DNA from 2 places in the Ruegeria sp. HKCCA4812 genome. Region 1 is predicted to be linked to the other one. Evidence: riboswitches for the same ligand, from Rfam matches in the RefSeq annotation. Region 1 holds a riboswitch; the other holds the start of a gene.
The links. Region 1 has a riboswitch for cobalamin ahead of GOW04_RS08645 (DUF1636 domain-containing protein). Riboswitches for the same ligand answer to the same signal wherever they lie in the genome.
Positions count from the first base shown of each region.

Region 1 (5,251 bases):
CTTGCCAGCCCCAGACCGCCAAGCATCCAGAATATCACCGAATGCGCAGCGCGATTGTCGCCAGAGAAAATCAGGTAATTGGTGATCGCGGAAAACAGAAAGGACACCGCCAGGCCAGCAAGGATCAGTTTTTCGGGTGCGCTCGTACGCAAGCCCTGAACCAGCGCCAGAACGATGCCGGATGCGATCAGACCGCCGCAAAACGCCGCCAGCGGCAACGTCCAGATTCCCAGGACATCCCCCGTGACGGTGATCACCAGAACGGCGCCAGCAGCAGCACCAGAGGACAGACCGAACAGAAACGGATCTGCCAGATCGTTTCGCGTCGTTGTTTGCAAAACAACACCAACGACGCCCAGTCCCGCACCAATCACGGCGGCAAACAGGGCGCGGGGCAGGCGAAGGTCGAAGACGATCCGGTGCAAAGGCGACATGTCTCCGTCCACCAGACCGGTTCCAAGGCCGATGGCCGAAAAAACTTCGCGCACGGGGATTGGGGTGGTCCCGTAGACGATGGACAACAGCAAAAGGGCGGTCAGAACAACCGCCCCCAGCAAAATCAAACGGCCCAATTGGACCATATCAGTTGATCTCCGGGTGCATCGCCTTCGCCATCTTCTCGATCGCCTCGATATTTGCCGGACCGGGCGTCAGTTCCTCGTAACGCAGGCCAATCCAGCGCTCGTTCTTTACCGCGTCCGTTTGTGACATTACCGGGTGATCCTTGAGGAACTGGAAAGCGTCCTCTGCGCCGTTGCCGGACTGATAGTCGAGCAGCACCAGAAATTCCGGGTTAGCCGCGGCGACGGCCTCCCACGACGTGCGACCCCAGCTGGTATCCAGATCATGCGTCACGTTCGCGCCACCCGCCGCTGTGATCATCGCATCGGGAATGGCGAACTTGCCGGCGGTGAATGGAGCATCGGCCGGTCCGTCCAACAGGAATACGCGGGGCTTTGCCATATCGGCTGTTTTTGCTTCGATGGCTGACAATTTGTCTTTCCAGCCGGCAACCAGCGCCTCGGCCTTGTCTTCGACATGCATGACCTTGCCCAGACGCAGAACGTCATCAAACAACAGGTTCATGCTGGCCTCGGGGCGATCCTTGTCCAGATGCACGCAGCTTTCGGTCAGGATCATGGTCTTGATACCAAAAGGTTCCAGTGTGTCGGGCGTGACGTCACCGCCGGGTTTCATGCCATAGTACCAACCGGCAAAAAACAGATCGGGTTCGACGGCCACAAGGTTTTCAATGGTCGGGTATTTGGGGGCAAGCTCTGGGATATCGCCACGCTGAGCATCAAAATCAGGGCTTGTTTTGTACCAGCCGGTAATTCCGGTAAGCCCCACGATCTTGTCCTGAAGGCCGAGCGCAAAGGCCATATCCGTCATGTTCATGTCATGCACGACCAGACGTTCCGGCGCCGAGTCAAAAGCCAGCGGTTCGCCGCAATTGTCCACGGTGACGGCTTCCGCTGCCGCGCCACCTGCCAAGCCAGCGAAAACAACCACCGGCCAAAGTTTCTGCATCATATTTAAGTTCCTGTTATTATGACAGTTTCCGTTTTCGGATATCCAGTGCGGGGATCATGCGGCCTTCGTGCTGAAAGCACAGATAATCCACGCCGAATGTCTCACGTACCCGGTCTGGGGTCAGAACTTCGACAACAGGCCCGAACCCCGTCAGACGCGTGGCTTTCATCAGCGCCACATGGGTGGCGAATTCCGGGATCATGACCAGATCATGGACGATCATGACGACCGTTACCCCCAGATCAGCAACCAGAGACAGCATGTGCCCCTTGGCATCGGGGTCCAGATGGTTGGTTGGCTCGTCTAGAAACAGCAAGGACGGGTTCTGGGCCAACGCGCGCGCGATATGTGCGCGCTGACGTTCTCCGCCGGACAGTTGACCCATCGTTTTGTTGGCAAAATGCGACAGCTCGGTCGTCGTCAGAACCCGTTCCAGATCAGCCTTGTGCTGAGCCATCGAACGTTCGCCCTGAATCGGGATTTGCCCCAGCGCAACATAATCTTGCAGGCGCATCCGCCCGTCAGGCATTTCCTGCTGCCCGACCACAGCAATGGAGCGGGCACGTTGGCGGGCGGACAGGGTCCGAAGGCTTTGGCCTTCTATCCAAACATCACCCAAGATAACCCGTTCGATCCCGCACAGCAGTTTCAGCAGAGTGGTCTTGCCGGCGCCGTTAGGCCCGGCGATTGCCAGAATTGATCCTTCTTCCAGACGAAAGGACACATCCTGCAACAGGATATCGCCATTAAGAGCATAGTACTCCAAATTCTCGGCAACCAGAAAACTCATGAAGCGCCACCGGACGGCAATGCGGGTATTCGCGACAAGGTCTTTGCGAAAAGGGCAGGGGGGCGGTCCGAGGCGCTGGTCCAGCCATCGTCACTGTCGCCGAACTGGGTCGCGAATTCGACCAGGGCGGACAGGTCGTGTGATGTCGTGATATCGCCAAACAGGTACTGCGCTTTTCCCGGGGCCTGAAATCCGACGGTCATGGCCCGTTCACAACCTGCCATGCACGCCACCATTCGGGTTTCAAAACCGTCAGGCAACCGGGCATTCAGCACGTCTTGCGCGGCCTCGGCAGACATCGCCCCCTGACATGTTGAACAGATCAGAACAAAGTGATCAGAATAGCAGGTCATAGCCATCTCCGTCGTTTGCCAGACGCAGACAGAGGGCACATACCCAGATATTACGCAAACGCGCCATCAAGCCTCCTTCCGAGACGCCCCGCCTCGGGTTGGTTCATAGTGCGATGGCAGGTCTCCTGACTTGCGGGTCGTTGCTTGGCCGACCTTCCCAACCCATGCGGGTCAGTGGTGAAGTGGCGTCGCTCACCGCTTACAGTTGCGGGGGCAGTCACGGACTTGGCACATTCCAGTGCCGCACCGTGTTCCCATTTTCATCCCTTATGGAACCATCCCGCTCAGCTAGTCCGGCAATGCCAGACTTGTCAAGCGGCAGACGAAGGCGTTGGTAGATGGAATTGCGACAGCTGACCCAGCTGTCCTGCTGCGCCAGCCCGGACCGAACGGTGTCAATAGTCTGATACAAGAAGGAAATCCGGTTCGGAATCTTTCTCGACCTTTGAAAACCGTGGAATTGGCTTTTCAAACCCAATGTCGGTGCGGTCGTTATTCACGGTCGATACCTCGCCAATAAGGCAATCGCCGCGCTCGGCCCAAAAAGCGTGCCAGATGCCGGGCATCAGAGTTACGCTTTGCCTCGGCTTCAGCCGCACGTACTCTTGGGGTTGCAAGGTTACAGGGCAGGCATCGCTGGGGACCGTCACCGGGTTGTCGCGGTCGACGCCACCGTTTGGATCCGACGCATGAATTTCCAGAACGAGATCGCCGCCGCCCCGGTTGATGATGTCTTCTGCCTTGATAATATGCCGGTGCATCGGAGAAAGCTGATTGTCTTTAAAGATCAACAGTTTTCTGCACAGAGCATCCCACGCCCGGATTTCAGATCCTTCGTCTAACCATTGCGTAGAGTGAACGGGAATAGGCAATGTTCGTCGAAATGGCCTTGTGCGTAATTGGTAATGTTCCATCCCAGCCTGCGGCTGCGGACAGTTTCGACCAAAGAGATGCGCATTTTCTCGGGCGATCAATCCGCAAAGAGCGGCTACGCGGCGCCGAAAGATTGAATGAACGTCTGGGCCTAGGGCTTGATGTGGTTGATTTCGGATCGTTTCATCATGCCATCCAGCAGATCAAAGTTCGTGCGCCCAAGGGGGTTCCGCCCCGGCTCGGGAAACGGTCACGGCCGCGACGTCAGCGCCCAGTTCCATGGCTGCTTGCAGGCTTTCAACCGTCAATCCGCGCAGACCTGACTTGGTCAGATGCCCTGCGCGGCTGAGCTCGGTCAGAACGCCGGCGTTGAACGTGTCACCTGCGCCGATCGTATCGACCACTTCAACGGGTTTCACAGGAACCGAGACTTCGGAACCATCCGCCAGGTAACCGTGCGCCCCGTCACTGCCACGCGTGACGATGACAACGGAAGGACCCGCCTGCAACAGCACAGACGCTTTTGCGGATTCGGCTTCAGCGCCCGGAATGATCCAGTCCAGGTCCTCGTCTGAAACCTTGACGATATCCGCACGCGAGATCATGCGGTTCAAACGCGTCCGAAATCGGGTTTGATCCTTGATGAAATCCGGGCGGATATTCGGGTCCAGCATCACTGCCCGGTCGGAACCGTGGCGGTCCAGAAGGGCGGCATAGGCATCTGCGCAAGGTTCACACGCAAGGCTGATTCCACCGAGATACAGGGCAGAGACGGCAGGAAGCTGATCGGGCATGTCTTCGGGCAGCAACATCCGGCCCGCGGTGTTTTCATCGACAAAGCTGTAAGTCGCGTGTCCATCCGAGAGCTGCACAAAGGCAAGCGTGGTGGGACGGTCCGAGATGATCACATGTGTCGTGTCCACATGGCTCGCTTTCAGCGCATCGATCAGTTGTTGGCCGAACATGTCCGATGACAAACCTGTCAGCATCCCAACCGGAACACCCAGACGTCCCATCGCGACGGCTGTGTTCAGAACCGCACCACCAGTATGTGGCACAAAACCAATTGCGCCCGATGCGGTCGGTTCTGAAATCATATCTATCAGCGCTTCACCACAGCACAGGATCATGTCTTGGTCCTTTTTGGTAAGAAACTTCGGTTAGTCTGGTTATTGTCTCAGCGCGTTCTTGCAGAAGTTGTTTGCGCCGATGATCCCGAACTCTGCCTGTTCGGACACGTATAGGTTCAGGGAGCGGCGTAAATCGCTGAAGCGGCCGCCGCCGTTGAACGCATCCTTGAAGTTGTCACTGAATAGCCAGCGGTTCTTCTCGGCAACGCCGCCGACAAGGAAAACGCCCCCCTCCGGCATCAAGGTGACCGCCAGATCACCCATCAAGGCACCCAGATGGGTGGTAAAAATCTGCGCGGCTTTTTCGGCGACCAGATCGGTGCCGTTGCGGGCATCGTTCAGAATGTCCTTTGCAGAGCGCGCCTGAGTTCGCGCTTGACCGGCTGCCAATTCAACCGCCTGATACAGGATCGGCAGGCCGGTTCCGCTTAGGAACATTTCTGCTTCCAGCGCCAGGCTGTCCCCAAAGAAGCAACCCGGTGCGATGCGACGTGCCGCCTCAAAGATATCAACTTCGTCGCGATGGCGCGGGTACAGGCCCACGTGCCCGCCTTCGCCGGAAACCGTGTGAT
Region 1 is NZ_WQFQ01000002.1:253,621-258,871, reverse strand. It holds gene GOW04_RS08660 (iron ABC transporter permease) at 1-581, opposite strand, end outside; gene GOW04_RS08655 (ABC transporter substrate-binding protein) at 583-1,533, opposite strand; gene GOW04_RS08650 (ABC transporter ATP-binding protein) at 1,550-2,323, opposite strand; gene GOW04_RS08645 (DUF1636 domain-containing protein) at 2,320-2,676, opposite strand; cobalamin riboswitch at 2,774-2,971, opposite strand; gene GOW04_RS22220 (D-lyxose/D-mannose family sugar isomerase) at 3,072-3,437, opposite strand; gene GOW04_RS22215 (D-lyxose/D-mannose family sugar isomerase) at 3,515-3,634, opposite strand; gene GOW04_RS08635 (carbohydrate kinase) at 3,753-4,679, opposite strand; gene GOW04_RS21910 (ROK family protein) at 4,719-5,251, opposite strand, start outside.

Region 2 (5,251 bases), on a different contig from region 1:
AAGGGGTGGTCGTGCCGGAAAATTCATCTCGGAAAAATTCGATTGGCCTGCACGGGTCAGAGGTACGCGGAACCAACCAAAGCGGGATGCGGGCCCGGAACGAACGGCTTGTATTGTCGCTTGTCCGGCGTCACCAGGCGCTTGCGAAGTCCGAGATCGCGCGCATGACCGGACTGTCGGCACAAACCGTTTCCGTCATTATGCGACTGTTGGAGAAGGATGGTTTGCTTTTGCGCGGTGAACCGGTCCGCGGGAAAGTCGGGCAACCTTCCGTTCCCATGCGACTTAACCCGGATGGTGCCTTTTTCTTTGGGCTCAAGGTGGGGCGTCGCAGTGCCGAGTTGGTTTTGACTGACTTTGTCGGAAATGTGCGGCAACGCGATCGGCGAACCTATGACTATCCAACGCCGAAAGCCACTTTGGAGTTTTCCACTGAGAGTCTGGGCAAAATGATATCATCCATGTCGCCTGAGGCCAAAGGCAGGATTGCGGGACTTGGGATTGCCATGCCGTTCTACCTATGGGACTGGGCCCAGACCCTTCAGGTTCCTCAGGAAGAAATGGACCCGTGGCGCGTATCAGACCTGAAGGCTGACCTGGCGCGGCGCCTCGATATTCCGGTATTCCTGCAAAATGACGCCACTGCGGCTTGTGGGGCGGAATTGGTATTCGGTCCAGCCGATGGGCCCAGGGATTTCCTGTACTTCTATATCGGGTTTTTCATTGGCGGCGGTGTGGTCCTCAATGGCGCAATCTTTTCGGGACGTGGAAACGCGGGCGCAATCGGCCCCTTGCCTGTGCCAGATGATGCCGGTGGTGTCAGACCCCTTATCGACGTGGCCAGCCTGTATGTGCTCGAGCGTGCAATCACCACAGCAGGTGTCACGTCGCATTCCATTTGGGAAACGACCCAGCGTTGGGATGTGCCAAAAGTTCAACTGGAATACTGGTTGAAACAGACGGCGAGTGGGATTGCCTATGCGATTGTCTCGTCCTGTAGCCTGATAGATTTCGAATGCGTGAAGATTGACGGCTGGATGCCGCAGGACATCAAGGCGCGTTTGGTTGAAATGGTCGAAGACAAACTGTCTGAGCTTAACCTGACCGGTCTCGAGCGCCCTGCCGTGCTGGCAGGGACCGTGGGCCCGGAAGCACGCTCACTGGGCGCGGCGAGCCTGCCGTTGTCGGAAAGGTATCTTTCAGAAGCTTAGATGTGAAATCACCTTGTTGCCTTGGATATTTCACAAACTGGTTCACTCTCGCAAACTGCCGAGCTCATTATTTTCGATGGCCGTAACACATTTTCGTTGACGGAGGGCTGAGTTGTCTGGCAAGCCGCTCGGCATGTCCGGTTCCGGGGCTTGCTCTGGAATCAATAGGGAATGCGGTGCGGGCTCAGGCCCAATTCCGCAACTGCACCCGCAACTGTAAGCGGCGAGCAGGGCTGAAACGCCACTGGGGGTTGCCCGGGAAGGCCAGTCCAACGCTTTGACCCGCAAGTCAGGATACCTGCCGGACATGTGCCCTCTAACGGGTACTCCTAATCGGCGACGGGATGTGCGTCGGACCAGGATGCCTGAAAGGGTAATTTGGCGTTGAATGTCCCGTGGTCAAAACGAATTTCGCGCCGGGATTGGCGCGACGGGACAAGGACGACTGTTCATGAAAACGCTGCTCAGCGCAGCCGCTGCCGCGGTGGCTCTTCCTGCCATCGCAAATGCGCATTTCCTTTTGGAATACACCACGGACACCATGATCGAGAAACCGGGCGATGTGCCGGTCAAACTGATTTTCTGGCATCCATTCGAGAATGGCCATGTCATGGATCTTGAAAAGCCGCAGGAATTCTATGTGATCCACAACGGTGAAAAGACCGATTTGCTGGACACGCTGGAACCTATCCGTTTCACCGGCGGGGAAAACGAGGGCGCGGCGTTCAAGGGCAGTGTCCCGGTCAAACGTTCGGGCGACTATGTGCTGGTGACGGTTCCTCAGCCTTATTACGAGGAATCCGAAGACATTTATATCCAACAGCTCACCAAAGCCTTCCTGAACCGTAACGAATTGCCGACCGACTGGATGAATCCTGTGGGGCTAGCGACCGAGATTATCCCGCTGAACAAGCCGACCAACATCATCGCGGGTTCGACTTTCACGGGCCGTGTGCTGGCTGATGGTCAGCCGGTTTCGGGCGCCGAGATCGAGATCGAGTACATGGCCGCGGAACCCGACATGGAAAGCTCGGCCGCTTCTGCACCGAAAGTGTCTCCTATGCCGGGTGGTGCGGTGGTCGCAATATCTGACGACAACGGGTATTTTTCGTTCGGCGTTCCAAAAGCCGGTTACTGGGGTTTCGCTGCCCTTGGTTCCGGTCCGGCAACCGAACATGAGGGCAAAGAACTCAGCCAGGATGCGGTCATCTGGATTCGTGCCTGGGATCTGGAGTAACCCCAGATGCACATCGTCGACGGAGCCCTTTCCAACCCGGTTGTAATTGGCGGCGCCATAGCCGCCGCGGGCGGGATCGCCATGGGTCTCAGGTCTCTGGATCTTGATCGCATCCCCACTGCGGGCGTGCTGTCAGCCAGTTTCTTCGTGGCATCCTTGATCCACGTGCCCATTGGTCCGTCGTCGGTCCATCTGATCCTCAACGGCATGGCCGGGCTGCTGCTTGGTTGGGCCGCATTCCCGGCTTTGTTCGTCGGGCTTTTGCTACAGGCGGTCTTTTTCGGCTTTGGCGGGTTGACGGTGTTGGGGATCAACACCGTCAATATCGCCTTTCCCGCAGTGGTGGCCGGAATGTTGTTCGGTCGTCTGATCGCGCGTGGAACGCCTTTGCAAGGTGCGATTTGGGGGGGCGTCGGCGGCGCATTTGCGATTGCAGCGACAACCGGCATGGTCGCGTTTTCCCTGGCGCTGTCGGGGGATGAATTTCTGCCTGCCGCCAAGCTTGTTTTCTTCGCCCATATTCCTGTCATGGCCATCGAGGCGATTTTGACCGGGTTCGCCGTGTTGTTGGCGCGCAAGGTCAAGCCCGAGCTGTTTTTCAGAGGAGCAGCCACATGAAGCATCTGGTTGTCATATTGGCCGTGTGCTGCGCACCTGTGCCTGCCCTGGCGCACAAGGTCATAGCCGGCGTTTTCGAGTCGGGAGACGTCATCGAGGGCGAAATTGGCTTTTCTAACGGCGACATGGCAAACGGCACCGAGGTCATTGTCACCGGCCCGGATGGGGCCGAGCTGGGTCGATCGGTCACGGATGCGGACGGTTTTTTTGTCTACACGCCGACCTCGGCCGTGGCGCACACCTTCTTTGCCGACCTTGGCGCCGGGCATGTGGCCGAAGTCACGATGTCTGCCGAAGATGTCGCGCGGATCATGGGCGTTGCCGTGGCAGAAAACGGTGACTCATCTTCGGCTGCTGTGACGCAGGCCAGCGGTTCGGCGGCGTCTCTCAGCGCCGAAGAGCAGCAGGTTATCGCCAAGGCCGTACGTGACGAATTGCGCCCGCTCAGGCGCGAGATTGCGGCCTATCGCGAACAGAATGACTTGCAAACCATCCTTGGCGGGATCGGGTACATCGTTGGTCTGTTTGGTCTGGGCTTTTACATGGTGGCCCGCCGCAAGCTGGCGTCCTGATGGCACACGTTCTGGGGCACAAGGAAAAAACACTGTCCGAAGCCGGTGACGGGCCAAAAGGTTTGATCAGCCAGCTGGATCCCCGGATGCGGATCGTCATGGCAGTTGTTTTTGCGGTCGTGACCGTGGCGCTGTCATCCCTCGGCGCGCTTTGCGCGGCGCTGACAGTGTCGCTTTCGCTTCTGATAGTTTCACGTCTGCCGCGGCGAAAGACGTTGAAGCGAATGGCCATGATGGATGGGTTCATCCTGTTCATGCTGGTCCTGTTGCCCTTTTCCATGCCCGGGGATCCGATGTTCACGCTTTGGGGATTCTCCGCAAGCTGGCAGGGATTTTGGAAAGCGGTCGAGATTGCCTTGACCGCCAATGCCGTGATCCTGTCCCTGTTGGTTTTGGTCGGGACGATGGAGCCGGTTACACTGGGCCACGCCCTGCATCGTCTGCGGTGCCCCGAAAAGCTGGTTTACCTGCTGATGTTCACGATCCGGTATATCGAGGTCTTGCGCGAAGAATACCTGCGGCTGCGCGCCGCGATGAAGGTGCGTGGTTTTCGGCCAGCAACAAACTGGCACACATATCGCAGCTTTGGCTACCTTGTGGGTATGATGCTTGTGCGCGCGATCGAAAGATCAGAACGCATCCTGGCCGCTATGAAGTGCCGGGGGTTTTCCGGGCGTATGCCGTTGCTTCAGGAATTTGCCCTGACCCGTGCGGACATTGTGTTTGCGGCAGGTTTCAGCGGTCTCTGCCTGGGTCTGATCATTCTGGAATTCGCATGACACTGATTGCGCTTGAAGACATCTGTTTTTCCTACCCCGGCCAACCACCCGTTCTGGACGGGGCAAACCTGAGCCTGAGCGCGGGGCAGCGCCTGTCCCTGACAGGCCCGAACGGAGCGGGGAAATCGACGCTCCTGCGGATTTTGCTTGGGTTGCAGCGCCCGTGTTCAGGCACCGTCACCGTTTTTGGTCAGCAGCGCGTGGAAGAGGCTGATTTCCATGAGGTCCGCCGCCGGGTGGGGCTTGTATTTCAGGATGCGGACGATCAGCTGTTCTGCCCGACCGTCGCCGAAGACGTTGCTTTTGGTCCGCTCAATCTGGGCAAGACCCGCGACGAAGCACTTGCCATCGTCGACAAAGTTCTGGGCGATCTGGACCTGATGCACCTGAAGAACCGCATTACCCATAAATTGTCAGGCGGTGAAAAACGGCTAGTGACCCTGGCGACGGTTCTGGCGATGGAGCCCGAAGTGCTGTTGCTGGACGAACCGACGAATGCGTTGGATACGAAAAACGAAGCGCGCCTGCTGGAAATCCTGCGCGCGTTGCCACAGGCGATTTTGCTTGTCAGTCATTCGCCGGCGTTCCGCTTGGAACTGGCGCCCGATGAACTGGATCTTCGCGACGGGAAGCTGGTGCCGGTCTGACCTGTTCTCGTGGCAACCGGACATGGTGGTTTCAGAAATGCAATCATACCGCCTGAGCCACGCCATGAAACGGAAAGCGAACCTTGCGCGTCGTCAGGCCTTGGCTATGTGCGTCTGCGGCTCATCAGCCCATATTTGACCGCCCATGCCCGAAAGGACCCGCGTCTGCGCCTGTCCTGTTTCACAG
Region 2 is NZ_WQFQ01000013.1:19,834-25,084, forward strand. It holds gene GOW04_RS20965 (ROK family transcriptional regulator) at 87-1,211, shown strand; cobalamin riboswitch at 1,333-1,532, shown strand; gene GOW04_RS20970 (DUF4198 domain-containing protein) at 1,663-2,448, shown strand; gene cbiM (cobalt transporter CbiM) at 2,455-3,066, shown strand; gene GOW04_RS20980 (cobalt ABC transporter permease) at 3,063-3,638, shown strand; gene cbiQ (cobalt ECF transporter T component CbiQ) at 3,638-4,417, shown strand; gene GOW04_RS20990 (energy-coupling factor ABC transporter ATP-binding protein) at 4,414-5,064, shown strand; gene GOW04_RS20995 (hypothetical protein) at 5,169-5,251, opposite strand, start outside.
Region 2: another riboswitch for cobalamin. It lies ahead of GOW04_RS20970 (DUF4198 domain-containing protein); the one in region 1 lies ahead of GOW04_RS08645 (DUF1636 domain-containing protein).